Desulforapulum autotrophicum HRM2: one gene and its partner. The protein of the gene in region 1 interacts with the protein of each later gene in a pairwise test. Links are inferred from orthologs where the notes say so. Each region holds a gene or a part of one and is shown on either strand. Other genes may lie near its edges.

The links.
Region 2: the proteins of hflC (region 1) and ftsH interact in binary tests that used the Escherichia coli proteins (3 or more experiments, as listed by UniProt). The link is inferred for Desulforapulum autotrophicum HRM2 from one-to-one orthologs.

Annotation. Positions count from the first base shown.
Region 1 is NC_012108.1:3,469,127-3,484,235, forward strand. Bases 8,040-11,039 are described here. They hold hflC (protease modulator HflC), read right to left. Parts: upstream 10,014-11,039; coding sequence 9,066-10,013; downstream 8,040-9,065. Other genes in these bases: HRM2_RS15115 (FmdB family zinc ribbon protein), read right to left, coding at 8,040-8,118; HRM2_RS15120 (hypothetical protein), read right to left, coding at 8,217-8,762; HRM2_RS26100 (30S ribosomal protein bS22), read left to right, coding at 8,889-8,987; hflK (FtsH protease activity modulator HflK), read right to left, coding at 10,010-11,039. Also shown: HRM2_RS15070 (crossover junction endodeoxyribonuclease RuvC), read right to left, coding at 1-399; tol-pal system protein YbgF, read right to left, coding at 425-1,285; peptidoglycan-associated lipoprotein Pal, read right to left, coding at 1,505-2,101; Tol-Pal system beta propeller repeat protein TolB, read right to left, coding at 2,134-3,477; HRM2_RS15090 (TonB family protein), read right to left, coding at 3,485-4,459; protein TolR, read right to left, coding at 4,469-4,891; protein TolQ, read right to left, coding at 4,891-5,601; groL (chaperonin GroEL), read right to left, coding at 5,751-7,400; co-chaperone GroES, read right to left, coding at 7,480-7,767; more of HRM2_RS15115, read right to left, coding at 7,846-8,039; more of hflK, read right to left, coding at 11,040-11,089; HRM2_RS15135 (IS1380-like element ISDau2 family transposase), read right to left, coding at 11,385-12,938; HRM2_RS15140 (radical SAM protein), read left to right, coding at 13,102-14,370; HRM2_RS15145 (histidinol-phosphatase), read left to right, coding at 14,449-15,109.
Region 2 is NC_012108.1:570,780-585,826, reverse strand. Bases 7,533-10,470 are described here. They hold ftsH (ATP-dependent zinc metalloprotease FtsH), read left to right. Parts: upstream 7,533-7,964; coding sequence 7,965-9,977; downstream 9,978-10,470. Other genes in these bases: folP (dihydropteroate synthase), read left to right, coding at 9,970-10,470; tilS (tRNA lysidine(34) synthetase TilS), read left to right, coding at 7,533-7,893. Outside these bases: HRM2_RS02545 (DUF1178 family protein), read left to right, coding at 1-157; HRM2_RS02540 (MlaD family protein), read left to right, coding at 176-874; HRM2_RS02535 (ABC transporter permease subunit), read right to left, coding at 877-1,797; HRM2_RS02530 (ABC transporter permease subunit), read right to left, coding at 1,803-2,693; sn-glycerol-3-phosphate ABC transporter substrate-binding protein UgpB, read right to left, coding at 2,773-4,101; HRM2_RS02520 (ABC transporter ATP-binding protein), read left to right, coding at 4,363-5,460; HRM2_RS02515 (hypothetical protein), read right to left, coding at 5,512-6,429; more of tilS, read left to right, coding at 6,805-7,532; more of folP, read left to right, coding at 10,471-10,851; HRM2_RS02495 (CdaR family protein), read left to right, coding at 10,851-11,804; HRM2_RS02490 (type III pantothenate kinase), read left to right, coding at 11,814-12,602; HRM2_RS02485 (bifunctional acetyl-CoA hydrolase/transferase family protein/GNAT family N-acetyltransferase), read right to left, coding at 12,593-14,455; HRM2_RS02480 (zinc-ribbon domain-containing protein), read right to left, coding at 14,459-15,047. UniProt on the Escherichia coli protein: Acts as a processive, ATP-dependent zinc metallopeptidase for both cytoplasmic and membrane proteins. Plays a role in the quality control of integral membrane proteins.

The DNA of each region.
Region 1 (15,109 bases):
ATTTCTCACGGATTTCTCCACCTGGTTTTTATCGGCACTGCCCGACCCGGTGACCACCCGCTTGGCCTCCCTGACGGACAGCTCTTCAACCCTGGCGCCTGCCTTGAATGCGGCAACAAGCAGAACACCGGACACTTTCCCGAGCATAATACCCGATCCTGGATATTTTTCAAGGGAGAAGACATCCTCAATCACAACAAGATCAGGCTTTTCCTGACAGAGAAAGTCACACACCCGGGTAAAGATAGTGTTGAGCCGGGAATGGGTGGGGTCATCTTTGTGGGTTGAAATGCTGCCAAACGAGTAGTCGGCTATGTCAGTACCCCTTCCTTCAATCACACCAATCCCTGTTCCTGCAAGACCAGGGTCAAGACCGATTACCTTGACCATCAAAGACATCCTTCAACCCACCCCCATGGTCCCATTATTGAAGGGACTTAAGCTTTTCGGCCGCGATCCCGGCCTCGTTGCTTTGGGGAAACTTTTTGATGAGTTCCTTTAAGATCAGCCGGGCATTGGCCTTTTCCCCAAGGTTTGCAAAGGCGTACCCCTGTTTAAACAGGGCAGCAGAAACCTTGTTCCCCTTGGGATAATTCTCAATCACCTTCTGGTACTCAAGGATTGCCTTTTCATACCATTTTTCCCGGTAATAACTTTCGGCAATCCAGAATCTTGCATTGTCTGCATTGTCAGATTCAGGATAGGGCTTAAGAAAGGCTTCAAACGCCTTGCGGGCCTGCTCGAACTCCCCCTTGTCCAGCAATAGTTTCGCCGCTGAATAGAGCCCTTTTTCACTGGTATCCTCGACCGTTTTCTCCCCGTCTACAGGGGGGGCATCTACCTTTACGTCCGAAGGCTCAAACCCCAAATATTCCTCCAGGGCGACAATGCGTTGAAAATTTTTGGAAACGGCTGCATCGAGCCTAACAAAATCGGTTTTACTCCCGGCAGAAGCCTGATTGCCCACATTTTTAAACCGATGCTCAGACTCTTCCATACGCCCGGTAAGCTGTTGATTCTCCGCCTTGATTTCTTCGACAAGGCTTTTGAGCTCTGCATATCCTTCACGACTGGTGCGTTGACTCTCTTCAAGGCCGGATTCAAGCCGGTTGACAACAAGGGTCATCTCCTTGATGGTTTTATCCTCCCTGGTAAACCTGTCTGAATCCTGGGACTCAAGAACTGCGACCCTGTTTTCCAGCATGGACAACTCCTGGGTCGAAACACAGCCTGACACCAGGAAAAGGACCGGCAGGCAAAGGATGAAAAAAAATTTATTTGTCATGGCAATACTCCAAAAGCTGACATTTTTGTTACACCACGGGCTCGGCAGTCAACCCATTTTGGCCATGGGACACGGGTGCAGCCGTCAAACCGTTTTTACGATCAGTTGATAAAGGTCTGTATCGTCCGACCACCATGCGACTCGGGCGCAGCAGTCAAACAAATATGACCGCTGCGCCCGAAAATCATGAATTCAAACCCGTCGGCCCAAGCCGTTTATCTATTTGATGACAAACTGGGCACGCCTGTTCTTGGCCCATGCCGTTTCATTGTTGGCTGGATCAATGGGACGTTCCTCTCCATAGCTGATGGTTGACAATCTTGATTCAGCGATTCCCAGATCCGTCAGGAACTTCTTGGCGGAAAAAGCACGCCTGTCACCAAGTGCAAGGTTGTACTCCATGGTGCCACGATCATCACAATGTCCTTCGACCACCACCATAACTCCGGGATTTTCTCCAAGCCATAGGGCCTTTTCCTTGAGAAGCGTCCGGGACATGGGGGTCAAATCGGCACTGTCATAGGCAAAATGAATATTCTGATTTGTAAATCTTGATCTTGCAGCGGCTTGTTTGGCAAGCTCAGCATCCTTCAGGGCCGACTCTTTCAAGGCCTTTTCCCTGAGCATAGCCTCTTCCATTGCCCGCTGTTTTGCAAGGGCAGCAGCCTTGGCAGCAGCATCAGGATCTACAGTGCCTTCAAGGGCCGCACCCATGGGTTCGGAAACCACCGGTTTTTTTGCACATGAAACAGTGCACACAAGACCCGCCACCATAAGGGCGAGCACCAGACTCCTAAACACTTGCTTTTTCATCATTCCTCCGTTAATCAATTTAGTATTGTTACAGCTCAATTGTTCTCATTTCCACGGGACCATTCGGGATTGGTCTGGGCACCATCCATCAAAAAAAGGCGCCGCTGTTCGCCACCGGTTGCTGTCATCACATAAATCCGTGCAACACCCTCACGGGTTGAGGTAAACGCGATCAGACCTGCATCCGGAGACCAACAGGGATCTTCATTATCCCCGGTACTGCTGGTAAGTTGCACCACACCAGATCCGTCAATCCCAACAACATATATATTAATTTCTCCATTGGCGATACCCACGTATGCTATTTTATCACCATCTGGAGACCAGGCAGGAGACGTGTTGTAGCGCCCTGTAAAGGTCAGGCGTCGAACCGTATCACTCTCCATATCCTGAATGTAAACCTGGGGAGTTCCAGCCCTTTTGGAGACAAAGGCCATTTTCTTCCCATCAGGTGAAAAACAAGGGGAGACATCAATCCCCCAGCTGTTTGTTAATTTTTTAATAATTCTCCCCTTTCCGGTCAACAGATAAATTTCCTGATCATTTTCAAAACTCAGGGCTGCAGCCAGGGAAAATTGACCGGGTATCCAGGCCGGTGTAATGTTCATCCCTTTAAAATTAACCACGGCCCCTCTGTTCTGGATCAGATTCTTTATGTAAATATCTGGGTTCCCACCGGCATAGGAGGTATAGGCGAGCCACTGGCCGTCGGAAGACCAGGCAGGTGAAATGGAAATGCTGTTCAAACGGGTAACCTGTCGCGAATTGTGCCCATCAAACTCTGCGACAAAAATCTCCTTGTTTTTTCCCTTGGTGGAAACAAAGGCCAGGCGACTGGAGAATACGCCCCATTTACCGGTGAGATGAAAGGAAATTTCACTGCAAAAACGATGGATCATCCGCCTCAGGTCATTGACCTTACCCGTGTAAACCTTTCCCACGACAAGACGTTCGGTAAAAGGATCAAAGAGCCTCATCTTAAGCTCAAGGTCACCGCCCGACTCGACAATACCACAGGTCACAACAAGCTCAGACCCGATGACGGTCCAGTTTTTAAAGTTGAGATCCGTTCGGGTAATTCCCTTTGTCGCTGGATTTTCAATATAGGACAATGGGTCAAGAATAGTCATATAGCCGGTAAACTCAAGGTCACTGACAAGAATTTCCCTTGCCTCACCGGCAAGGCGATCCTCAACAGCCCCACCCGTAAGGGGTTTGAACAAAGGTACGGCAACGGGAATCTTCCTGAGAAAGGGATCACTGATGTTGAGATAAACCTGCTGAGCCCAACTTCCGGCGGCCTGCCCAAACACAAGAAAGGCAAGCACAACATAAAAGATAGGAGAAATCACCCTTGACAGTTGTCTTTTTTTATCCATGGAATATTTATTTCAACCCTGAAGGAGTAAATTGAAGGCCGAGATCATAGGTAACATACCCCTTTGGAAGCGGCGGTAAAGGGTTTGATTTTTTAACCGCTTTCAGGGCTGACTCATCAAGATAGCGATTCCCGGACCGGGTCTCAAACCACACATCCCTGATCTGCCCGTTCTGTAAAATTTTGATCAGCACCACTGCCCGAATTCCTTGTTCGGCATTTGCAAGCCGCTCATTAAAGGCCCAGTTCTGACGGATTCTATACATCAACTCAACATTGTAGAGATCAATTGCCGTTAACTCTGTTTTATCACCCTTTGCGCCAGCACCGGTCACACCGGTCACACCGGTTACACCAGTCACACCTGTCACAGGCCTTGAACCGGCCTGGGCTTCAACTGCCTTCTCAAGCCTTGAAAAGGCCCGTTCAAGGGTGTTGTCGGCCGAAGGTGTCGATGTTTCCACTTTTTTCGCAATGGATTTTCTGGCACTTTCCATTACTTTGTCCGCCTTAAATGTCTTTTTCTTTAACGCAAGTTTCCGGTCGGGTTCAGCTGCCTGGACGGGTTCTGGAGCCTTTACCGGTTCAGTGATTTTTTCTGCAACGCTTTCGGGTTCTGGGGGGTGAACAACACGCTCCGGGACAGTCACTGTCTGCTTTACAGGCGTTTTAACTGCTGCTGGCTTGGGTGGCGGTTGAATCACCGGTTCTTCCTTGACGTCGGCTTCCACAGCATCCCCCAGGGTGGCTGAGACTTCGCCGGGCAGGGACAGGGAGACAAGATCCACCTGAATGACCAGTGGCAAGACCCGTTTTGGAGGGATGCTCTGGACGAAAAACAGACCCCATGCAAGGGCAATATGCACAAGCACAGAGCACAGGCAGAGAGTGAGGCCCCAGACGCCTCTAAAACCAGACTCGTCCGAACCCGAACTCAGACGATCAGCTCCCTGGGGACTGGATGATGGGTAAAAAGCATCCATTTCAGCCAATCAGGACTTATCTTCCGCAGGAAGTGTAATCAGGCCCAGGGTTGTCACCCCCGCAAGGCGTACCCGGGACATGACATTGACTACCACCCCGTAGGGGACCTCCCGGTCAGCCTTCAGGAGAACTCCCCTGTTTTCAACGTTGCCAAAGATGGCTCTGAGCTTCTCGGTAAGGTTTGTCACATCTGCAACCTGGTCGTTGATAAAAACCTGGCCGTCGACCTTAATGGAGATCACCAGGGACTCTTCTTCCTTGGCAAGGGGGGTGGAACTCACCTGGGGAAGGTTCACATCAACCCCCTGGACCATCATGGGAGCCGTGACCATAAAAATGATAAGTAAAACCAGCATGACATCAACAAAGGGAGTAACGTTGATCTCGCCCATGAGCTGGTCATTGCCGAAACTGCCGTGACCTGACTGCATCACACCCCCCTTTGCTTATGAATATCCCGCTCAATGATGTTGAGAAGATCTGCGGCAAAGCTCTGGAGTTCAGAATCAAGCACCCTGATTCTGTCAGTAAAATAATTGTAGGCAATCACCGCTGGGATGGCAACTGCAAGTCCTGCCGCAGTTGCAACTAAGGCCTCGGAGATACCCGGTGCCACAACAGCCAGACTTGCCGACCCCGTGGTACCGATACCGTGGAAGGTGTTCATGATACCCCATACCGTTCCAAACAGTCCGATAAAAGGCGCTGTATTTCCGGCCGTGGCAAGGAAGGGCACCAGCTGGGACAGACGTCTGACCTCAAGGTTGATGGACCGCCTCAGTGCCCGTTTCACATTACCAAGCCCCATGAAATTCGTGTCCGTGGCTCTTTTTTCACCGACCCCTTCCCCGCTGGGTTCCGATGCTCTTTTAATCTCAAGGTAACCGGCTACAAACACCCGGGCAACCGGGCTCTGTTTCAAGACCTTGGCCTTTGAAAAGGCATCTGAAAGATTCCGGCACTGCCAGAAAAGATCAGTAAAGTCAACGGATTCACCATAGGCCTTTTTAACATATCTGTACTTGATGAAAATAATGGCCCAGGAGGTGATGGAAAAGAACAAGAGCAGCAGAAGCACAAGCTTAACAACAAGCCCGGCATTGCTCAGCATATGAAAAATTCCGCTTGTTTCAGGAGTCATAAATATGTCCACATCTATGTGTTACAGGTATCGGGGTTCAAAACTGATAAAATATATGAGCCGTCATCAAATGTCAAGTGCTCCACGATAAAAGCCCCTGCGCAAAAGTATGCACAGGGGCTTGTGTAACACTATTCAGGTGTTTTGGGTTACATCATTCCGCCCATTCCACCCATTCCGCCCATTCCACCACCGGGCATTCCACCAGGCATTCCGCCGTCTTTCTCTTCGGGCTTGTCAGCGATCATGGCTTCAGTGGTGAGCATGATGGATGCAACACTTGCCGCATTCTGAAGGGCAAAACGAACAACTTTTTTAGGATCAATAACACCAGCTTCGATAAGATCCTCATACACGTTGGTCCTTGCATTGTAACCAAAGGAACCCTTACCTTCTTTTACGGCATTGATAACAACAGAACCTTCAACGCCTGCATTGTTTGCAATCTGTCGAAGGGGCTCTTCAATTGCCCTGGCAACCACTTTAACTCCAAGCTTCTCCTCTTCACTCTCGCCAAGGCCGGCAAGGAGGGAGATACAGCGAACAAGGGCAACGCCACCGCCGGGAACAACACCCTCCTCAACGGCTGCACGGGTTGCATTGAGTGCATCCTCAACCCTTGCCTTTTTCTCTTTCATCTCAGTCTCGGTTGCAGCACCCACGCTGATAACGGCTACACCGCCGATGAGTTTTGCAAGGCGCTCCTGTAGCTTCTCACGATCATAATCAGAGGATGTCTCGTCGATCTGGGCACGGATCATCTTAACCCTGCCTTCAAGATTTTCCCTGGCACCGGCACCGTCGATGATGGTTGTGTTGTCCTTGTCGATCACTACGGACTTGGCCTGGCCAAGGTCGTTGACGCCTACATTTTCAAGCTTAAGTCCGACATCCTCGGAAACAACCTGGCCGCCTGTGAGGATGGCAAGATCTTCAAGCATTGCCTTTCTTCTATCGCCGAATCCAGGAGCCTTGACAGCTGCAACGTTCAAGGTGCCGCGAATCTTGTTCACAACCAGTGTGGCAAGGGCTTCGCCTTCAATGTCTTCAGCCACGATGACCAGGGGTTTGCCAAGCTTGGCAACCTCTTCAAGCACCGGGAGAAGATCTTTCATGCTGGAGATTTTCTTGTCGCAGATGAGAATATAGGGATTGTCCATCTCGGCAACCATCTTCTCTGCATTGGTTGCAAAGTAGGGAGAAAGATAACCGCGGTCAAACTGCATACCCTCAACAACGTCCAGGGTGGTCTCCATTGATTTTGCCTCTTCAACGGTGATAACACCCTCTTTACCAACCTTGCCCATGGCCTCTGCAATGATATTACCAATGGTCTCATCACTGTTGGCTGAGATGGTTCCAATCTGGGCAATTTCCTTCTGATCCTTGGTGGGTTTGCTGATGGCCTCGAGCTCTGCAATAATCTTTTCCACAGCAAGATCGATACCCCTCTTGATACCCATGGGGTTGTTGCCGGCCACAACAAGTTTCTGACCCTCTTCATAGATGGCCCTTGCAAGAACAGTTGCAGTGGTGGTTCCGTCGCCAGCCATGTCACTTGTCTTGCTTGACACCTCTTTTACCATCTGGGCGCCCATGTTCTCAAACTTATTCTCAAGGTCAATCTCTTTTGCAACAGTCACACCATCTTTCGTAACAAGGGGCGATCCCCAGGATTTCTCGATAACAACGTTTCTGCCCTTGGGTCCAAGGGTTACAACAACTGCATCTGCAAGGGTTTGTACGCCCTTGAGCATTGCTTCACGGGCTTTTGCAGCATATTTGATTTCTTTAGCCATCTATTGGTTCCTCCATAATATATAGTTTGATTTAATGTATCTGTTCTATTTTGTTGTGCGAAAAGAGAATTGAATATATTTACTCGATAACGCCAAGCACGTCATCCTGGCGCATGATCAGATAATCCGTCCCGTCAATTTTAACCTCGGTTCCGCCGTACTTGCTGAAAAGGATGGTGTCGCCAACCTTGAGATCCATGGGAATCAGTTTTCCGTCTTCACCCACACGACCGTTTCCTGAAGCAACAACCTTACCCTCGGCGGGTTTTTCTTTTGCGGTATCTGGAATAATAATGCCGCCCTTTGTTTTTTCTGTCTCTTGAACTCGCTCAACAAGAATTCTGTCCTGCAAAGGTCTTAAACTCATGATCTAATTCTCCTTAACAAATAATTAATTTACGTTTAACGATTATGGTGTGGCAACTCCGGGGATGAAAAAAGGGAGTTACTCGTCCTTTTTAACGGCCGGTTTAGGGGCTTCGCAGGATTTTGCACAAGCCGCCGTCGTCTCTTTTGGAGGGGTTGACCCGCCGGACTTGGATCCGCCGTAATCCGTGACGTACCAGCCAGAACCTTTTAAATGAAATGAACTGTGGGAGATAAGTTTCTGAAGTTTTCCCTGGCAATGACTGCATGTGGTCAAGGGTGCGTCCGACATTTTCTGAAAGACCTCCTCAATCCTTTTGCAGTTTAAGCATTCATACTCATAAATAGGCATTTTAATCTGTTCTCCAAATAAATTTGATGTTCATGTGTCTCAAAAACAATGATAATGTAGTCAGTCTTTATTCCTTGTCAAGGAGTAAGAGTTAAAATTTAAACCAGTTTGTCAAAGCCCGGTTTTACAGACCTTTCTCCATAGTATTCAAGAATAAGGGCAAGGCCCGCAAGCCGGACCGGTTTAAGAATTTTCAAGGTAAGTGCATGGACCTTCCTTTCTTCCTCCATGGCCGTTTCATGGGTGGTTGCTGCCTCATATATCTGCTGGAATTTGGTAAACCTGACAACGTGAACAAGCTCATGGACCACCACATAAAGAACAAAGGGAAAGAGCTGAAACCCCTCTTTTTCTTCAACAGCCTTTAAAATGGTCCCATCCTGAAGACAGACCCGATAGAAGTTAAAGGCCGACGACCCAAAGGGAACATCCTTTTTTCTTGCCTCATATCCTACCACCTGGGCAAAGGGTCCAACCACCCGCTCATGGTCTGCCAGATTTATTGTTGTCCTCACATCATAGCGGCTTTTAAACCACTGGCTTGAAGACATTTTAAAATAATTACTCACCAACTCTTCAGCTATACTGACTGCTTCTTCAACCGCTTTGATCTGGGCTTGGTCAAACAACTGATACTCTTTCATCCCGTGGGCCTCCTTTAAAAAACAATGGACAGATTCAGGTAGGGTGTGCTATGTATAACGATTAACAGATCATACGGTCAAACAGTTAAAATCAGATAGAAAATTCCTATGAAGGGGGTGATTTTTTTGGGTAGTGTTATAAAGAAACGAAGAAAAAAGATGAGAAAGCATAAGCACAGAAAACTCCTTGCACGAACAAGGCACCAGAGGCGTAAGGGGAAATAAGCGGACTTGAGGATATGGGTTGCGGGGTTGTGAAACAGAAACAGTTTCACCACCCCGCACTCATTTTAATGGGCCACTTTAATTGGTTTTGATCTTCTTGAAATACTTCATGAACTCTGAATCAGTTGAGAGCACAAGCGTGGTCGTACTGTCGAGGGACTCCTTGTAGACGTCAAGGGTTCTTACAAAGGCGTAAAAGTCAGTATCCACCCCGTAGGCCTCGGCATAAATCCGGGCCGCTTCAGCATCTGCCGTTCCTTTAAGTTCCTGGGCCGTTTTGTAGGCCTCAGAACGAATCTTCTGCAGTTCTTTTTCCTTGTCACCCCGAATATTGCTTGCCTCACCCCGGCCTTCCGACCGATACTTTTCAGCAATCTGCCTTCGCTCGGCAATCATCCGCCCGTAGACCGCATCCCTGACCTTTTCAACATAGTTGATGCGCTTGATCTTTACGTCCACAATTTCAATACCAAAGGGTTCAAGCTTTGGCTGGGCCTGCTCAAGAATCCGGCGTGTAAGCTCACTCCTGCCCACCTTTATCTTATACTGGGAAGCCTGATCACCCTCACTCTCCCCATCCATGGCGTCAAAGGTATCCATGGGTCGGTCGCTGTTTCTGACACTTTCCACAAGCCTGAACGAGGTCAGAAAGTTACGCATGGCCGGATCGATGATGTCGTCCAGTCGCCCCATGGCGCTCACCATATTGTTCACCGTCTGAAAGTACTTCACAGGATCAACGATCTTCCAGCGGGCAAATGTATCTACCCATAAAAAAGTCTTGTCCTTGGTCGGCACCTGACCCGGGTCACCATCCCATTCCTGAAGGTTTTTCGGAAAATAGGTGGCCTTCTGCACAAAGGGTACCTTAAATTTCAACCCCGGTTCCGTCACGGGTGATCCAACCACCTTTCCAAACTGGGTCACCACTACCTGCTCTGTCTCGTCAACAATATAGGCCGATGCAAACAGTACAACTACGGCCAGGGCCAGAACCCCCAGAAGAATACCTTTAAACTTCATCATTTTTTATCCCCCTCCTTGCCTGGCCCACTGATAACGCTTGAACCCTGGCCCATGTTCAACAGTGGAAGCAGGTTGGATTGATCTGAATCTACAACATACTTGCCGCCAATCTTTGGCAGAATTTCGGCCATGGCCTCAAGATAGAGACGCTTTTCCGTAATATCCTTTGCCTTTACATACTCCTTGTATACGGATGTAAACCGTGCCCCATCACCCATGGCCCGATTGACCCGGTCAAGGGCATATCCCTCGGCATCCTTGATCACCCTTCTTGCCTCACCCCTTGCCTGGGGAATCGCCTTGTTGAACTCCTCCTTTGCCTTGTAGATGAGCTGTTCTTTTTCTTGAACCGCCTCATTCACCTCATTAAACGACGGTTGCACAGGTTCAGGCACATTGGTTTTCTTCATCTCAATGGTAACAATATGAATCCCTGTTTCAGCCTGGCGCATCTCCTCCTGGAGTCGTTCCCTTGCCGCTATTGCGATTTCCTCACGCTTGGAGATTACCTCGTTAATGCTTCGATCTCCCACCACGGTTCGCATGGTGGCTTCGGCCATATCCCTTAAGATGGAGTTGACGTTTTTAACCTTGAACAGGTATTTGTAGGGATCCGAGATCCGGTACTGAACAATCCAGGGAACCACAGCCACATTAAGATCACCGGTGAGCATGAGTGCTGCACCAATATCTTCACTGTCAGTTGCAAACCTTGAACCACCCGCAGGTGTTGTCTTGAATCCGAACTCCTCCTTGTAGACACGCTTGATCTTGACCTTTGTCACCCGTTCAATCCCCGTGGGCAATTTAAAATTGAGCCCGGGCTGACTGATGCGATTGTACTTTCCAAACCGCTGGATCACCCCTACCTCATCAACACCAACGGTGAAAAACAGCGAACTTCCAAAAAAAACAAAAAAAAGAACCACGATTAAAAGAATTCCGCCGGGGAACCTGAAATTCTTAAATTTGGCGAGCACCTCGTCCATCTGTGGCGGTTTTGGTATGTTCCCCCCACCCTGGCGATGTTCGTACTGTTCCTTTTTCTCTCTGAGCTTATCCCAATCCCAGTTCATAGATAGATTCCCGTACCTTTAAAATTAAAAGATGACTTAAAATGATGTCTTAAATAATGAAGGATACAGCAATGGGAATAATTTTCAAGGTAAATCAGAAAACCTAAATCCACCGCCTATTTTTTTTATACCCCTCCAAAAACGATTCGGGGAATTTTTTTTCGCGGCTGGAGCTTATTCCGGTGGGGGCTTGGTCTTTTTGTGGCCGTCCCTCTGATCTGGGCAAATTTTGGGTATAGATATCCCTTGGCGGACCGGAAAAATTAGATTTTTAGTGTGTACCTTTGTCATATAGTTATCCAGATGGTGCCCATGAACCGAAAAGCATTGCAATTTTTCTGCGCGCCTCAACCAAGAGATCGTAAGATGGGTGCCCTTTAGATAAACGCAAAAACAGAGTACGGGATCGTTTAACTACTCTCCCCGGGATATTGACAAGTGAAAACCTGATGGCCTTCATCCGTTTCGTCTTCATCGAAGGAGCCAACGCCAGATTTTTCATCATCACATTCAGGTTTAAGGCAATTATCATGATCCACCACCACGCAGCATTTGTACCAAAGTCAGATGATGGCATTTTTCCACCGGCCAGATCGTCTTTCATCACCGCATGAACCTCTTCACTCTTACCGCATCGTTCATGAAGCCAGTGGATCACATTCTCCCCGTTCATCTGTGTATATTTGATATTGGTAACGACACCAAATACCTTGTATCGGCTTTCATCCATTTCCATTGTCGGGAAGGGAAGCTTAAGCTGTTTATCATCATTCATACCGGGCAAAGGTTGTTGTTCAACCAGGCGCTGCCGTTTGGCAAGATACCTGTATACCGGAGCATCTTTGCTATAGCACAGTTCGTTGGGAACAAAGCACACTTCGGCCCACTCGCTACCGGTTTTTAACTGTAAACCTTTCTCCCTTTTATAGATCGGCTGCCATTGGGCATCTGGCACTTGAGCTACCGCTATTTTGAATGCCTTAGTCACATTACAGCCGATGGCAAATTCGATTCTACCAAATCGTTTATTTTCACCTTTTTCACAGTACCGTAAAAGATCGTGCTGGTAAGCAGCAGTATCTGAACGGAGCTTCACCTTTTCCACATTGCTCGGAAGACAGTCCAAGGCTTCCTTAAAAACCCTTAACTGTTCATAACCAGCGGGCACGTTACCGTCCCGGAATTCTGTGTGAAGAATAATTCCTTGCTCAAACCACCATGTGTTGAAAGGTTGGTAAGCCTTGAACCCTTTATAACAATAAGAAGCTGTCTCTTTCATGGTTTGAGCCAGGGTGGCATCCATGTCCAAGGTGGCCGTTGTCTCGACGCTTACTGTATTCAAGCCAGCGATCATATCTTTATTAATCTTTCCAAACCCCTTCAGGAAGTCATTAGCGGCGGGGATAAATGCTTTAACATCTGACTTCTTTCGGGCATCCTCCTGTTCAGCATCATGAAATTTGGACAAATACCTGAAGACAGCTGACGGGGACGGCACAGAACGTTTTTTTTCCTTCCGCCACCTACTCTCTATAGTTCGGCGAACCTTACGACTCAAACCATGCGTTTCTGATTTCCGCAATATTTGGCAGAACCCTTCATCCGCCTCCAGTATCTTTAAATCATCAACACAGTCTCCTCCGGCAAGATTGAGCAGCACCAAAGATAAAACCATCTGGGAATCAGTCCAGCCTTGCGAGTTCTTTCTTACCTTCAGATGTTTTTGGATGGATTTGGACAACCCGATTACTTTGGCCAAGTCGAGATAGACGGGCAGGCCAGCCAATGCGGTCATGCCGGTCTGAGTTTTTTCTTCTTCATACTTGAATGGAAGCACGCCTTGTGTCATAACTTGTTTCACCCCGTTGATGATAGTTTTTTGTTCGCACAAAGACTCTATCTGCTTGAACCATCAAGCGCAACGGGGTTTTTCTTTTTTTTAGGTGGTGGATTGGGGGAAAAACAACGGTTTCACCTTGACTTCCCTTTTTGCCGGGGATAAATTTGCCAGGATGAAAAAAAATTACACCGCCAACAACCTCTCCATCACCCTTGACATGGCAGGGTCGTTTGTTTACACCAAGATCAGCTATCCTGTCAGGTACGGTGTTTTTAATGAGATCAGAACGCCGGATCAACTGCTCCATTTTAATCTCAACGGCGAAATTATCCGGGCCGTTGGCAGAACCCGGCAATGGATTCATCCCAACGAGTGGCTCAAGCGCACGCCCGGGAACGACTGGGTGTATTACTCCAACGGCGGGTATACAGGGGTATTTGAAGCCATGGGAGAGTACTATCTGCCCAATCTCCAATACCCCACCAACGCCCTTATCGGGGGAAAACCGTTTAGGGAAACTTGCGTAAGCGATCTTGTTGAGGACTGGTACCAGAGGCTTATGGCCCTCCAAACATCGACGAAAAACCTGCCTGAACCCATGGCCCGGTTCCTGGCCCAGGCCCTCCAAAACACCCCGGACCGCCTGCAGGAAAAAGCGAAAAAACTGTTCTCCATTTCCGGGGGAAGGGTGACGGTCATGCCGCCCGATGCAAGGCATGTGGACTACGATATCATCCCTTTGTTTATTTCCCTTGGCTGCCTGTACAAATGCCGGTTCTGTAGAGTCAAAACAGAACATCCCTTTGCCCTTAACACCGAAGATGAAATTGTTGGGCAGCTTACCCGTCTCAAGGCCCTGTACGGCCGTGATCTTGCCAATTACAATTCTCTTTTCCTCGGCGAGCACGATGCCCTTGCAGCAGGCAGGAATCTGATCGTATTTGCCGTTGAAAAAGCCCTGGAAATCCTGGCGTTTGACCAGGGGAACATGAAAGGAAGCAACCTTTTTCTCTTTGGAAGCGTGGACTCCCTTCTTGACACAGATCCGGACCTGTTCAACAGACTCAACACCCTGGTTTCCAAAACTTACATCAACATAGGCCTTGAATCCGCCGACCAGGCGACACTTGATCACCTGGGCAAACCCATCACAGTTGCCCAGGTGATCCAGGCGTTTGACACCATGCAGAAAATCAACGACCAATACCAGAACATTGAAATCACGGCCAACTTTGTCATGGATGAAACCCTTCCAAAGGATCACGTCCCGGCCTTTTTGCGCCTTGTCAGGGAGAGGGTGTCACACACAAAACCCAAGGGAGCGATCTATCTTTCACCCCTTTCCATTAACCATCCGTCACGGGAGATGATGTTCACCTTCAACCGCCTCAAGTGCCTGAGCCGCCTTCCCACCTTTCTCTACATCATCCAGCGGTTGTGATTCAGACTTCTATACTCTTGAGTTAAGATCAAATTAATCATATCGTTTTAAAAAAAAATTGGGAAAACAACCTTGAAAATGAATAACACCAGGACTGGCATAAATCACGAACCCACCAAAAAAAAGCCCTCACACCCATGCCGTGTATCTGTTCACGGGGGCCACAGCGGCCAGTTCTGCCTCCACGCAAGGGACAGGCTCGAAGATATGGTAAAACGCTACGTCGAACTTGGCTTTACCTGGGTCGGCATCACTGAGCATCTTCCGGCCTGGGGCGAAAAGGTCATGTACCCTGACGAGGTTGCGGCACAGCTGACCCCGGACCAGATGCTTATCACCTTTGGGGCCTATATCCTGGAATGCAACCGCCTGAAAAAGAAATACCGATCAAGCATCAAAATTTTTACCGCCTTTGAAATCGAAACCTGCTCAGGGTATGGCACTTATGTGCCACAAATGGTCTCCCGTTTCAAGCCCGATTACATTGTCGGCTCTGTTCACCATGTCAATGACCAGGGGTTTGATTTTTCAAAGGACCAATACCTTGAAACAGCTACCGGACTGGGGGGGATTGACACCCTTTACGAACAATATTTTGACCTTCAGTACGAGATGTTCAGAACCATCAATCCGGCTGTTGCAGGCCATTTTGATCTCATACGAATCTTTGACGACAACTATGGTTCAAGGCTCAAAAAGCCAGCCATCTGGCAAAAGATCGTCCGAAACCTGGGATACA
Region 2 (15,047 bases), 2.9 Mb from region 1 along the record:
CTTTACCAGGGAAGCCCTTAAGATGCATTATGGTGCATCAGAACCCAAAAACATCATGGGGACCACAACGGCCGAAGATGACAAGGTCCTTGAAAAGGAAGGTATTAACGTTATCAAACTCCCCCTGCCGCCCAAACCCGAAGAAAACCTTAATTGATCCACATGGAGGAGCCTCATGGGGCCTTTTCAAAGCATCACCCTCGCCGTCATTTCATCCTTTTTGATCATGGGATGCAATACCCTTGATCTGACAGTCAACTTCAAGGACATCCAGGGACTTACGCCGGGTGCCCCTGTAATCCTGGACCATACCACCATTGGTCGGGTCAAGGAGATACTGCCCCTCAAAAACGGTATCTATCCCACAGCCATTGAGATAGACGCTGATTTTAAGCCCCTGTTGACCGAGCATTCAACCTTTACCCTGATTCCGGAATACCCGGACAAGAACTCAGAAACCGCCCCCCGGACCGTTGTCATGGTGGCCAAAAGCATATCCGGTGGCGCCCCCCTGGGGAACGGTGCCGTTGTGTCGGGTTCAGAGTCCCCTGGGATACCCGAGATATCAAACATGTTGAAACATTTTGCCACAGGGTTTGAATCCCTTAAGGAACGAATCGGCAAAATTCCGGAAAGTCAAGAGTTCAAGGAATTTGAACAATCAATCGACGCCCTTACCCAACGCATGAAGGAATCGGGCAAAGAGGCACAGGATCGCATCAAAAACGACATTCTTCCAAAACTTGAACAGGAATTTGAACGGATGAAAAAAAGGTTTCTGGACCAGCAGGACGAAACCCGGGACAAAGACCGGGACCCCCTGCAGGAACTCGAACCCCTGGAAAAAAAGCTCAACGACCTCAAAGAAATTTAGCCTTATTTTTCCTTTTCGATCAGCCCTTTGACAAACCACCGCTGCATAAAAAGAACAACCAGAACCGGCGGCAGCATGACCAGCACGGCAGCTCCAAGGGCCACATTCCACTCAGGAAGATCGTCGGCCTGGGGAATGAGATTCTGGAGACCAATAACCGCCGTTGTCATCTTGGGATTTGTGGTGATCAACAACGGCCACAGATACTGATTATACCCGTATACAAACTCGATGACCACCAGGGCTGCGATGTTGGTCTTTGACAGGGGAAAAAGAATCTTTCGAAAAAAGGTCATGGGCGATGCCCCGTCCATCTTGGCCGCCTCGCAGAGTTCCTCTGGAACGGTCAAAAAGAACTGGCGAAACAGGAAGGTGCAGGTGGCCGATGCCACAAGGGGAAGAATAAGGCCCTGGTAACTGTCCAGAAGCGACCAGTTGAGCAGCACCTCCACATCATGGCCGGAAATCCAGGAAAGAAGACCGTCAATGTGCAGAAAATCCCACACCGGCTGGAGCGGACCAAGAACGTTGGCTGCAATCTCGTAGGTGGGCAAAATCCTCACTTCCACGGGCAGCATGAGCGTACAGAATACCGAGGCAAAGGCAACCGCCCTGAAGCGGTAGTCAAAGTAAACAATGGAAAAAGCGCCGATCATGGAGATGGCGATCTTTCCAACGGTGATCCCCGAGGCCATGACAATCGAATTGAGTATCTGGTTGCCAAGATCCCCCCGGGTCCAGGCCTGGTGCATGTTGACAAAGAACTGATCCCCGGGAATCAGCGGCATGGGCACCTGGGAGACAACATCCAGGGGAAGGGTTGCGGCGATCAGGCTGTAGAGAATGGGAAATCCCACGATAAATATGCCGACCATGAGGAAGACATAGGTAAAAATATCTAAAAGGGGCGTTTTTTCAACCATAATAGTTATCCGGTATATTGTACTTTCTTTTCAACAAATCGAAACTGCAGAAAGGTGATCAAAATAATCAGAGTCATGAGAACAACACTCTGGGCCGATGACGAACCAAGGTTCAAGCCGACAAATCCGTCCTGGTAGACCTTGTAAACCAGGATGTTGGTCGACCCTCCGGGTCCACCCTGGGTAACAGTGTGGATGACTCCAAAGGTCTCAAAAAACGAGTAGATGATATTCATGACCGACAAAAAGAAAAAAGTGGGGGAAAGCAGCGGAAAAGTGATGGTCCAGAACCGTCGAAACGGGCTTGCACCGTCAATGGCCGCAGCTTCAATGAGAGATTTTGGAATGGCCTGCATGCCTGCCAGAAAAAAGACAAAATTGTAGGAGATCTGCTTCCAGGCCGCAGCCATGGTGATCATGACCATGGCGTCTGCTCCGTTGAGAACCGGATTCCACTCAACACCCAGCCAGCGCTTGATGCCCAGGGCCACCACCCCATAGGACGGATGAAGCAAAAACAGCCACATGATTCCTGAAATGGCCGGTGCCACGGCATAGGGCCAGATGAGCATGGTCCTCACCAACGCCTTTGCCTTAAGGGCGCGGCTGGCCATGGTGGCAATAAACAACCCCAGGAAGATGGAAACCGTTGCCACCATAAGGCTGAAGGTAAAGGTGATGAAAATGGATCGAAGGTAAAGGGGATCGGTGAACAGCTCGATATAGTTGTAAAACCATACAAACCGGCTCTGCATACCAAAGGGGTCGCTCAGGTGGAACGACTGGATCAGCCCCTGGAGTGCCGGCCAGTAGAAAAAGGTCAGCGTGATGATCAACTGGGGTAAAATCAAGAGGTAGGGCAGATATGATGATTTAAAAAAAGATCGTTTAATCATGGATGCAAGACAACCCAAAACCCCCTGCCCCCCAACCGGGAAGAACAGGGCGTTTTGGGTTGATCCTTATTTATTTTCGCTATTTATAGGTTTTTTCAAAGGTTCTCAGCTGTTCGTTACCCCGGGCAACAGCATCATCCATGCCCTGTTGGGGTGTCTTGTCGCCGTTCCACACCTTTTCAAGTTCCTCGTTGATGATATTTCGAATCTGAACAAAATAGCCAATGCGAAGCCCCCTTGAGATTTCCGTGGGTATGGCCCGGTTGAGCTGGGTGATACCCACCTCCTGGAGGGGGTTCTCCTTGTAAAAGCCCTTGGTCTTAAGGTCATTGTAGGCGTCAAGGGTAATGGGGAAATACCCGGTTTCCTTGTGCCAGTACTCCTGCATATCGTTGGCTGCAAGGAACTTCAGAAAGGCTGCAACACCCTTGTACTCCTTTTTGGAGTGGCCTTTAAGCACCCACAGGGAGGCGCCGCCGATGATGCTGTTCTGGGGATTTTCCATCCATGCTTCCACGGGAAGGGGTGCTGCATCCCACCGGAAATCCTTTACCGAAGATTGAAGTTTGGCTATGCCTGAAATGCTGTCCATGTAAATAGCGGCATTCTGGGCAAGGAACTCGGACTTGGGCCCCTGGTATTTCTGTCCGCCGTACATGAAACGATTGTCGTCAGCCCATCCCTTAAGGCGCTCAATGTGATGGACAACCTTGGGGTTGTTGATCAAAAGTTCACAGTCAAGGCCCTTGTAGCCATTGGCCTGACTGGCAAAGGCAAGGTTATGGATGGCGCTGTAGTTTTCCACCTGGGTCCAGGACTGCCAAGCGGTTACCATTCCAGCAGGGGCAACGCCCGAGTCTACGATTTTTTTGGTGATAGCCCCAAGCTCGTCCCAGGAAATGGGCTTTGTCTTGGAAAGAACCGGAATTCCGGCCTTTTCAAACATATCCACATTGTAATACATGATGGGCGTGGACGAATTAAAGGGCATGGACATGAGCTTACCATCGGCGTTCATATAATAGGAGAGCACGGCCTGGAGGTAATTTGACCAGTCGATATCGTAGCCGGTATCCTTCATCAGCTTATAAACCGGATAAACAGCACCTGAGAGCATCATGGTCTGGGTTCCCACCTCAAACACCTGGAGAATGTGGGGTTGTTTTTTAGCCCTGAAAGCGGCAACGCCTGCATTCATGGTCTCGTCATAATTTCCCTTGTTGGTTCCAACAACCTTGTACTCTGTCTGGGAAGCGTTGAACTTCTCGATCATGGTATCAACGGTTTTGCCCCGGGCACTTCTCATGGCGTGCCACCAGTTGATGGTGACAGGTTCTGCAAATACGCCGGCCGGCAAGGCCAGACACAGCGAAACAATAGCATAGATTAACACTTTCCGCAGTTTCATACTATTTTCCTCCTCATTAAAAATTTAAGTTCCTTATTCTATATTCATTAGAGTCTTAAAAACCGTGATCACAGGTATGAGCAGCATCCCTCCCGGCCCAATAAACCGCGACGATATCTATGACAGAATTAATCGGTAATGACAATAGAGTCAAGTTAAAGTTTGATAAAAAAGTCATGGTATAATTTGCGTTTTTTATGGTTTTATGGTTTTTAGAACCATTGTACACTAAAAAAACAAACCATCATGACAGGATGTGGAATGGCTCAACTAAAATTTAACAATGTTGTCAAACGTTATGGAAAAACAGAGGTGGTCCACGGAATCACACTTGATGTCAAGGACAAGGAATTCCTTGTCTTGGTGGGCCCGTCAGGCTGCGGGAAATCCACCCTGCTGAGAATGATTGCAGGTCTTGAAGAGATCAGTGAAGGTACGATTTCCATAGACGACAAGGAGATCAACGATGTGGCCCCCAAGGACAGGGGGCTTGCCATGGTGTTCCAGAACTATGCCCTTTACCCCCACATGAATGTGTTCAACAACATGTCATTCGGCCTCAAGATTTCCAAAACCCCCAAGGCCGAGATTCAGCAGAGAGTGGAAGAGGTGGCCGCAATCCTGGGACTTGAAGACCTGCTGTTCAGAAAGCCCCACGAACTGTCTGGAGGGCAGCGCCAACGGGTGGCCATGGGAAGGGCAATGGTGAGAAAACCTGCCATGTTCCTGTTTGACGAGCCCCTGTCCAACCTGGACGCAAAGCTCAGAATTCAGATGAGGGCCGAGATAAAGCTGCTGCACCAGCGGGTGGATTCGACCATCGTCTACGTGACCCATGACCAGGTCGAAGCCATGACCCTGGCTGACAGAATCGTTGTATTGAAAAACGGTTATATCGAGCAGGTAGGAACTCCCATCGAGCTGTTCTCCAATCCGGTCAACACCTTTGTGGCCGGTTTCATCGGCACGCCGCCCATGAACCTCATTGACTGTGCCATCAAAAAACAGGGAGACCAGACATTCCTGCATTTTCCCGGAGGCCTTGAAATTCCTGTCCCCCCCAAAAACGGCACGGATCTCAAGGATGGCCAACCCGTTGTCATGGGCCTGAGGACTGAAGAGATGATGCCGGCGGACATGAATGAATCCCTTGCAGATGCTTGGAAGTTCGACGGTGTTGTTCTGGTGGTCGAACCCCTTGGCAACGAGACCCACCTCCATATGGATATTAAGGGCATCCGGATTATTGCAAGGAGCGAGGGCCGACGGATCCACCGGCCAAAAGAGGAACTCAAACTTGCCTTGAACCTGAACCAACTCCACATATTTGATGCCGAAACCACCCGGGTGATCTATTAAACGGGACGGCCAGGGTGCAATATCTGCCCTGGCCGTAACGAATATGGAAACTTAATTCTCCTGGTTGGCCTCAAGGATCGGCAGGATCTCATTTAGTACCCTGTCGGCATCCCCGGCAGCAAGACTGCATCCGCCGGCCCCTGCATGGCCCCCTCCCCCGTAGTTTGAAAGAAGTTTTCCCACATTCACCCGGCATTCAGGATTAAAGATCGAATGACCAATGCTGAGAAGAACAACATTTTTATCATGGTCGGCATACCTGATCTTTACGCTTGCATGGGTTTCAGGAAAAAGAGAGTAGGTTAAAAACCGGTTGCCCGACGGCACCTTTTCCATGGAACGAAAGTCTGCAACGCTGATGGTATTGCCATGGACAACCGTGTACTGCTTCAAGATGTCAACGTAGCGAAGATTCTCTTCGACAACGGCGTTGCACCGTAGCTTCACCTCTTTGTCCGACATAACCTCTGCCATGGTGTGGGTTCTTAAAAGGGCAACCAGCCTTTCCCAGAACGGGGGGTCGGTCTGATCCCGGTTTTTAACGGCCATGGAGAGCAGGATGTAGGGGTAGACCTCGGGCCGGAGCACCTGGTCCTCGTTAAGGTCTGCCGCATCAATGATATCGGTCCAATGGATCAGTTCGTCAAAATTCTTTGCCAGACGATCGGACGCTTTGTAGTATTTATAGGCAACGCCTGCGGCGGACGGGGCGATTTCAAAGGCACCCTCTATTTTTTTCCCCTGTTCATTAAATTCGCCGGGTACATTGGAAAAATGGTGATCAAACCAGACCGAACATCGGGGATCATAGGGAAGGTTTGCCATGATATCCCCCTTCCGGATTTCAGCCTCCCGGTTCTGGACCTGGCTGGGTTCGATCCACAGGGTAGGACTGTCAATGGCTTCGGCCTCGTGGATCAGCACGGCACAGACAATTCCATCAAAATCGGGTCTTGTTACTATTCTCATGGGTGCTCACACTTTTATGATTTTAAGGGTTTTAAACAGGGTCACAACAGGCAGTGGCAACCCTGCCGGAAATCTAATTTTTACCATACCTGCCCGGGTTTAACAAGAAGAACCCGTTGCTCCAAATCCGCCGTTAAAGAGACCCGCCCCTGGCAACCCTCCAGGCCCGACCCGTCGAGAAATCCATATCTGGTTGACCATCATCCAAGGAACGATTATGATGAACCCAACTTTCGGGATTGGCTGCTTAAATGGGATCATCAAAGTTGAAGTCCGAAAGTTGAGTGATTAATAATCATATTGGCTGACGGGTTGATGGAACCGTTAATTTGTCCGACAGACAGAGAACCCTACATTACCAGGTAAAACGACAAAATGCTCACCAGCACCAAGAGAACTCCATTCACAGAAAAAGTTTGCCGGACCCTTGAAGTTCATGGGATGGTAACCCCGGGTGACAGCATTCTCCTGGGCGTCTCAGGCGGGCCGGATTCCGTGGCCCTTGCCATCGCCCTTGTCCTGCTCAGGAAAGACCTGGGAATCACCCTTGGTATTGCCCACATCAACCACCTTTTAAGGGACAAGGAGTCGGACAGGGATGAAGCCTTTGTCCAGGAACTTGCCAGGTCCCTGGAGCTGCCCTTTCACCCCCTGAAGATCGACGTGGCAACACTTGCCAGGGAAAGGCAAATCTCCCTTGAAGAAACGGCAAGGGAAGTTCGATACGCTTTTTTCACCGACCTGTGCCGGCACAACGGGTATACCCGAACAGCGGTCGGCCACACCCTTGACGACAATGCAGAGCTGGTTCTCATGAACCTGTTAAGGGGCAGCGGCCCCAGGGGGCTTGCCGGGATTCCTCCGGTCCGGGACCACTGGATCATCCGGCCCCTCATCGGTCATACCAAGGGGGAGATCCTCGCCTTTCTCAGGGAAAAGGCCCAGGCATATGTGGTGGATTCAACAAACCTTGAAACCGTGTTCCTGAGAAACCGAATCAGAAACGAGCTGCTTCCTCTTCTCAGAAAGGAGTACAACCCCAGAATCACGGAAAATCTCAACCGTGTGAGCCGGATCATGGGTGAGGAAGACAGCTGGATGGACAACGAAGCCGGGGCTGTTTTCAAAACGATACGCTTAGAAAAGAAAGGTCCTGGGGTCAGCCTCTGCCTGGACGGCTTCAATGGTCTTCTTCCAGCACTCAAACGTCGGATTGTCAGAAAGGCGATCCAGGCAGTCAAAGGAGACCTGAAACGGATTACCCTGCCCCACGTTGACGCCGTTGCAGCCCTTGCCGCTGCAACCTCTCCGGGCAGGAGCCTGGATCTTCCCGGCCGGGTCCGCATCTTCAAACAAAGTCAGACCCTTTGTTTCAAAAAAGAACCCCTTCCCCTGCGGGAAATCGGAAAAGCCATGAAAAGAGAAAAACACTCCAGGAACACGAAGAAAGTTTTTCTTGCCTAATCACAATTCATGGTTAATATTTGAACGATGTATTTTTTAACCAAATTTAATCTATCAGAAAGGAAAAGACCTTGAATCAGTTTTATAAAAACCTCTCCCTGTGGCTGGTCATCGTGCTGATGATGGTGATGCTCTATAATATCTTTAACCAGCAGAACATGGTAGACACCACCATCGACTATTCAGACTTCCTCGCCATGGTTGATAACGGGCGGATAAAAAGTGTCGTGATCCAGGGCCAGGATATCTACCTGACGGACAACACCGGTGCAAGGTTTTCCACCTTTGCCCCAAAGGACAGCGATCTCATCAGCACCCTGAGAAAGAGTGGAACGGCTATCAAGGTTAAACCGCCCACGGAATCTTCATGGTTCATGTCCATTATCATCTCCTGGCTTCCCATGATCGTTCTCATTGGTGTGTGGATCTTTTTCATGCGGCAGATGCAGGGCGGCGGCGGCGGCGGTAAAGCCATGTCCTTTGGCAAAAGCCGGGCCCGACTCATGTCCGACAAGGGAGAAAAAGTTACCTTTGAAAATGTGGCAGGTATTGACGAGGCAAAGGAAGAGCTCACCGAGGTGGTTGACTTTCTAAGGGAACCGAGCAAGTACACAAGACTCGGAGGCCGAATTCCCAAGGGCGTGCTGCTTGTGGGTGCCCCTGGAACGGGAAAGACCCTTCTCTCCCGGGCCGTTGCAGGCGAGGCAGGTGTTCCTTTTTACACCATTTCAGGATCTGATTTTGTGGAGATGTTTGTGGGAGTCGGTGCCTCAAGGGTGAGGGATCTCTTTGCCCAGGGCAAAAAAAACGCCCCCTGCATCATATTCATTGACGAGATCGATGCCGTGGGCCGCCAGAGGGGTGCTGGCATGGGCGGAGGCCACGACGAAAGAGAGCAGACCCTGAACCAGCTCCTGGTTGAAATGGATGGGTTTGAATCCAACGAAGGGGTGATCCTCATGGCCGCAACCAACCGGGCCGACGTGCTTGACCCGGCCCTGCTCAGACCCGGCCGGTTTGACCGCCAGGTCTATGTGGATCTGCCAGATATCAAGGGCAGGGAAGGTATTCTCAAGGTTCACATGAAAAAAACCCCCCTTGCGGATGAAGTCAACCCACTTAACCTTGCCAAGGGAACCCCTGGATTTTCCGGAGCCGACCTTGAAAACCTGGTCAACGAAGCTGCCCTGCTTGCAGCCAAAAGAGACCACGACAAACTTGACATGATGGATTTTGAAGATGCCAAGGACAAGGTTTACATGGGACTTGAACGAAAATCCAAGGTCATCCGGGAGGACGAGAAAAAAACAACGGCCTACCACGAGGCAGGCCATGCCCTAGTGGCAAGACTCCTGCCCGGCACCGATGCTGTGAACAAGGTCACCATCATCCCCAGGGGACGGGCCGCAGGTGTCACCTGGTTTCTGCCCGAAGAGAGGGATTTCAAGTATAAGGATCAGCTGGAAAGTGAACTTGCCGTGGCCTTTGGCGGAAGGGTCGCAGAAGAAATCATCTTCAAGCGCATCTCAACCGGGGCCTCCAACGATATCAAGCAGGCAACAACACTTGCCAACAAGATGGTGAGGACCTGGGGAATGAGCGACGAGCTTGCCCCCCTTGCCTATGACAAGGGAGATGAACACATCTTCATCGGCCGTGACATGGGCCAGGCAAGGGAATACTCCGAGGAAACAGCAAGAAAAATAGACGCTGAAGTGGCGACCATTATCAGGAGAAGCTATGACAGGGCAAAAGAGGTCCTTGTGGAAAACATTGAACTTCTCCACAAATTGACCGGTCTTCTCCTGGAAAAGGAAACCGTCATGGGCGAAGAACTTGATGAGCTGATTCACTCCATGAAACCTGATTTCAGCCCGTCCTCAAAAAAGTCCACGACACCGATGCCCGAAAAAGCCAAGAAGGATTCACACGAAGAACCGGCACAGCCCGACAATCAGGACCAGGCAACCGGCAAGACAGACCCAGACAACGAGGATCTTCCGAAAACAGACCCATCCGAACAAGAGCCCCCTGAAGTTGTGCCTGACAACGAGCCTGAAAAGGATATGAAAAACAATGATTAGTGCCATGGCGTGGAAGGGATTTAAACTTGATCTTAATGACAACCCCTGTATCATGGGTATCCTCAATACCACGCCTGATTCGTTTTCCGACGGTGGCCGCTACCTCAAATTTGACAGGGCCGTGGACCAGGGCATGGCCCTGGTTGAGGCAGGGGCAGACATTATAGACATCGGCGGGGAATCTTCCCGCCCTTTTGCTACACCTGTGACGGTCCAGGAAGAGTTGGACCGGGTCATTCCCGTAATCGAAGCCCTTTCAACCAGAATTAAGGTGCCCATCTCCATTGACACGGTCAAGGCCCGGGTGGCACGGGAGGCTGTCCAGGCCGGAGCGGCCATCATCAACGACATTTCAGCCATGGAACACGACCCTGACATGGCGTCTGTGGTTTTTGACGCACAAGTCCCGGTCATTCTCATGCACATGCGGGGCACCCCTGAAACCATGCAGATCAAGCCCACCTATGAAGATCTTATGGGGGAAATCACCACCTATCTTGGTAACAGAATCAAGGTTGCCCTTGACGCCGGCATCCGACAGGACAGAATCATTCTTGATCCGGGTATCGGGTTTGGTAAAACACTTGCCCACAACCTTCTGCTCATTCGACACATCGATAGAATCAAGGCCCTTGGCTATCCCGTGCTCATGGGACCCTCCAGAAAATCCTTTGTTCAAAAAATTCTCACACAGGAACTGGGCAGGACCATCAAAGCCGACGACCCTGAGGCGGAACAGGGGACCATGGCAGCTTCCATTGCCTGCCTCATGAACGGTGCCGACATCGTCCGGGTGCATGATGTCAAAACCTTTGCGCCCATGGCCCGAATCACTGGGGCCATCCTGGGACACAACCGCCGGCAAAAGTGTTGATGACCACCACCAATGCCCCCAGGGGATGGATTCCAAATCGGTCCCCAATGCTCACCATTGCAGCGCTCCTGATGCTGCTCTTTTCCTGCTCCCAGGAACCTGTGGAAACCACCCTGCTCCTCCCCCTGGGCTTTTCCTCCCTTCCGGCCAATCTTGTCAAGATTCCCTCCCACCTCACCAATCTTGAAATCAGGATCAAAGGACCGGCCAGGCTGATCAAAAAAGCCGGCCAGGAGGATATGAGCTACCTTGTGGATCTGTTCACGGATCTTGCCCTGGATCCTGCAGGGATGGCCTCCACAATCAAACCAGGATCCTACACCATCCCCATCATGGAGGAAAGAATCCCCCTGAACCCGAAGATTACCATCCTTAAAATCGTACCCACCTTTGTCACGGTTCAGCTGGAGGAAAAAATGGTAAAACGGCTGCCGGTCCATGTTCCCTACGCAGGTGAGGCAGCGCCAGGATTTACAGCCCTTGATGCGGCAACAGATCCCGGAGTGGTGGAAGTAACAGGCCCGCAATCCACCCTTGAACCGCTGATGTTCATCATGACAAAACCCGTTGACATCACCAATGCAAAGGAAGGTTTTAAAAAAAACCTGCCCCTGGACCTTTCCCCGTCAACAAGCGTTGATCCATCAACCGCCATTGTTGTTGCCGATATCCCCATTGTTGAAACCATTACCACCCAAAACTTTAAAAACCTTACAGTTGCCACAATAAACAGCACAAACCCCACAAGCGTGATTCCCCCAACCATGGAAATAAAGGTCAAAGGGCCGGTCAACACCCTTAAAAAAGATGGCATAAAAGAGGCGTTTAAGATATACATCGATCTGGAGGGCCTGGCCCCCGGGGTTTACGTTCGACGGGCAGCCATAACCCTTCCCGTGGGCCTGATGCTTGCCGACACAAAACCTGAACTTTTCACAGTAACCATCAAGTAAGGAAAAACCATGCTGCTGGTAATCGATGTGGGGAACACCAATACAGTCCTGGGCGTATTCAACGGTAACACCCTGATCCAGGACTGGCGGATCAGAACCATCCGGGAATCCACGGTTGACGAATTCAACCTCCTTGCAAAGGCCCTTTTTGTGGATAAGAAAATCGACCTTTCAACCATCAAACGCACGGTGATATCGTCGGTTGTACCACCCATCAACAGTATCCTGGACACCTTTTGCACGCGCTATCTCAACCAGAAACCCCTGTGGATTGATCCAGCTTCCGTTAAAAACCTCATGCCCATCTGCTACAGCAACCCGGCCGAAGTCGGGGCGGACAGAATCGTCAATGCCGTGGCTGCATTTGAGCGTTATAAAACCAGCATGATCATCATTGATTTTGGAACGGCCACCACCTTTGATGCCATATCAGCAAAGGGGGAATACCTGGGCGGTGCCATTACACCGGGTGTGATGATCTCGGCCGAGGCTCTTTTCCAGAGGGCATCCAAACTGCCCCGGGTGGAAATATTCAGACGACCACAGAACGTAATCGGCAAGAACACCATTGACAGCATCAAATCAGGAATCATCTACGGCAATGGGGCACTGGTGGACGGCATGGTGAAAAGGATGTCAAAGGAGATGGGGACAACCCCAAAGGTCATTGCCACGGGAGGGCTGGCAGTCCTTATTGCAGACGCCTCTGAAACCATTGAAATCGTGGATAATGCCCTGACCCTGGAGGGGCTGAGGATCATTGCAGACCAGCCTGTTTTCTCTGAGGGTCAACGCTGATCTTCCGCTGAATCAAACGGGATAAAAAGGGCATGGGCTCCGTTTTCAAACCGCGACTGAACCGGATATTTTCCCTTTTCAAATACCTTTAACATGGACTGGTTGGAGGCAAGAACATCAGCCGTCATCCCCCTGGCACCCCGCTGCCTGGCAAGCCTTGCCAGCATACCGTAGAGATGGGTTGCGATACCCAGTCCCTGGAACTTTTCATCCACGACAAAGGCCACATCCACAAGGGGTTTATCCTTGTGGCGGGCGTACCTTGCCTCGGCAATAATCCGGCCCTGGCCAGGGGGGCCAACCAGTCCCACAATGGAAATAACGTTGCGGTAGTCCACATTGACGTACTCCTGGGTTTTTTCGTGGGGCATGGTCTTGATGGGGGTGAAATAGCGGTAATAAATGGCCCGGTCTGAAAACCGATAAAACAGTCGCCTCATGCCCTCTTCATCCGAAGGCTTGATGGCACGGAATCTCACCTCGGTATTGTTCTTAAAGGTGTGGCGCTCTGCGATGTGGTCAGGGTAAAGCCGGGAGCTTTCATGGATAAATATCTGGTCTGGGTAGAGGAGATTAATTTTCTTTGCCCCTGCAACCAGGGCTTCACGGTCATCGGGGTGGGCAATCTCAATGAGGGCCTGGGCCCGCTCGCGCATGGTTCGGCCGGACAGGGCAGCTATGCCGTATTCTGTTGCCACCATACCCACGGAATCAGGAAAATTGATCTGATTGGCAACCCCCTCAATGTTGATGCGAATATTAGCCTCACCCGAAAGATTGCGACTGGGCAGGGCAAAGATGTTGAACCCTCCCTTGGAAATCTCGGCCCCGTTGAAAAAGTCCATGACCTGGCCTGGACCCGAGGTAACGTTTCCCTTGCCCATGTGCATGGAGATACGGCTTGAAAGGTCCACCTTTCTTGCCGGGATAATGGCTATAAATCGTTTATTGCGGCCAATCTCCATGGGGTTGAACACCTGACCCACGCCCTGGAACTCGATCAGGGGATTTCGATCAAGCCAAGCCATGAGCGCCTTTGAACCCATGGCGTAGGAGGCAAGGGTCTTACCCCGATAACTCTCCTTATACCGGTTGGTCACAGCCCCGCTGTTCATCAGTTCCATTACGGCATCCGTGACAAAGGGAGTGTGAATCCCGAGATCGCGTTTTGATGCAAGGTGTCGCGGCAGGGCCTGGAACAGGGGTCCAAAGCTGAAGGCAAGGCAGGATCCGTCTTCAATGACCGACGCCACATTGGCGGCAACCCTGTCATGGACATCGTCCACGGGCCAGCTTGGAAAATAAAACATGGGTTCGCGGCTTTCCACAAAAAAATCAAACTCGTCAACCGAAACAAAGGTGTCACCAAAGGTACAGGGAACATCCGGGTTGATTTCACCGATGACAAGGGTTGCCTGGGCCATGGCCTGGCGGGCCACATCAACGGCAATGCCAAGGGAGCAGCGGCCGTTCCCATCGGGGGGAGTGACCTGGATCAGGGCCGCATCCACGGGAATCTGGTAATCGTTGATCAGCGAAGGGATATTAGAGAACCGGCTGGGAATAAGGTCCACCCTTCCCGCATTGATCGCCTCACTTGCCACCCATCCGGAAAAAAAGGTTTTCAGCCTTGAGCGATTCGAGCGAAGGCCCTCAATGGAGATTGCGTCCCCGAAACTAACGATTTGAATCAGGGTGAGATCGGCCAGGTTTGCCTCGCTGGATCCCATCAGGGTCTTGACAAGGGTTCTTGGCTCTGCCGCCCCCGTTCCAAGGAAGACATTCATGCCCGGTTCGATCTTTGACAGGGCCCTTTCCGGAGAAACCCGCTTTTTTTCCCACGGTTGACTCACGGCTCAGCCCTTTCCCGTTTTCTTGAGAGAATCCTTGAAAACAGCATAAAACTGCTCATTCTCCTTGATTGCCCGATCGATTATTTTATCCACCTTGTTAAGGCTGGAATGATTGACCACAAGATTGACGCTCTGGTGAAGGGCGGCCATGCTGTCCATGGTGCGATACCTTTCGGAGACAAGGATTACAAATATTTTCCGTCTGGAAGCCATTTCAAGTTGACAAAGGGTGCTGAGCACTCCGGGAACACCGGGACGATCAAAGCCATCGTCCACCACCACAATATCAAACAGGTGATACCTCATATTCAAAAGGGCATGTTCCACATCTTTTGCCTGTTTGACCACATGGCCCATGGTCTCCAATGCTTGGGAAACAACAGCGGCCCCACTGCCCATGCAGACAAGGGATGTCTGTTTGTTGCTATCCACAAAGTCAAAGGGCTTATCTGCTGCATCGTAGGTCCGGGTCGGGGCCATGGACGGCCCTGAAGAATCCGCTGATGGGGAAATCTGAATCCGTTGCTTGCATTTAGGGCAGAGAAACGATGCCCGTTTACCCCTAGGCACTTTGTGATCGGGAATGGAAAGT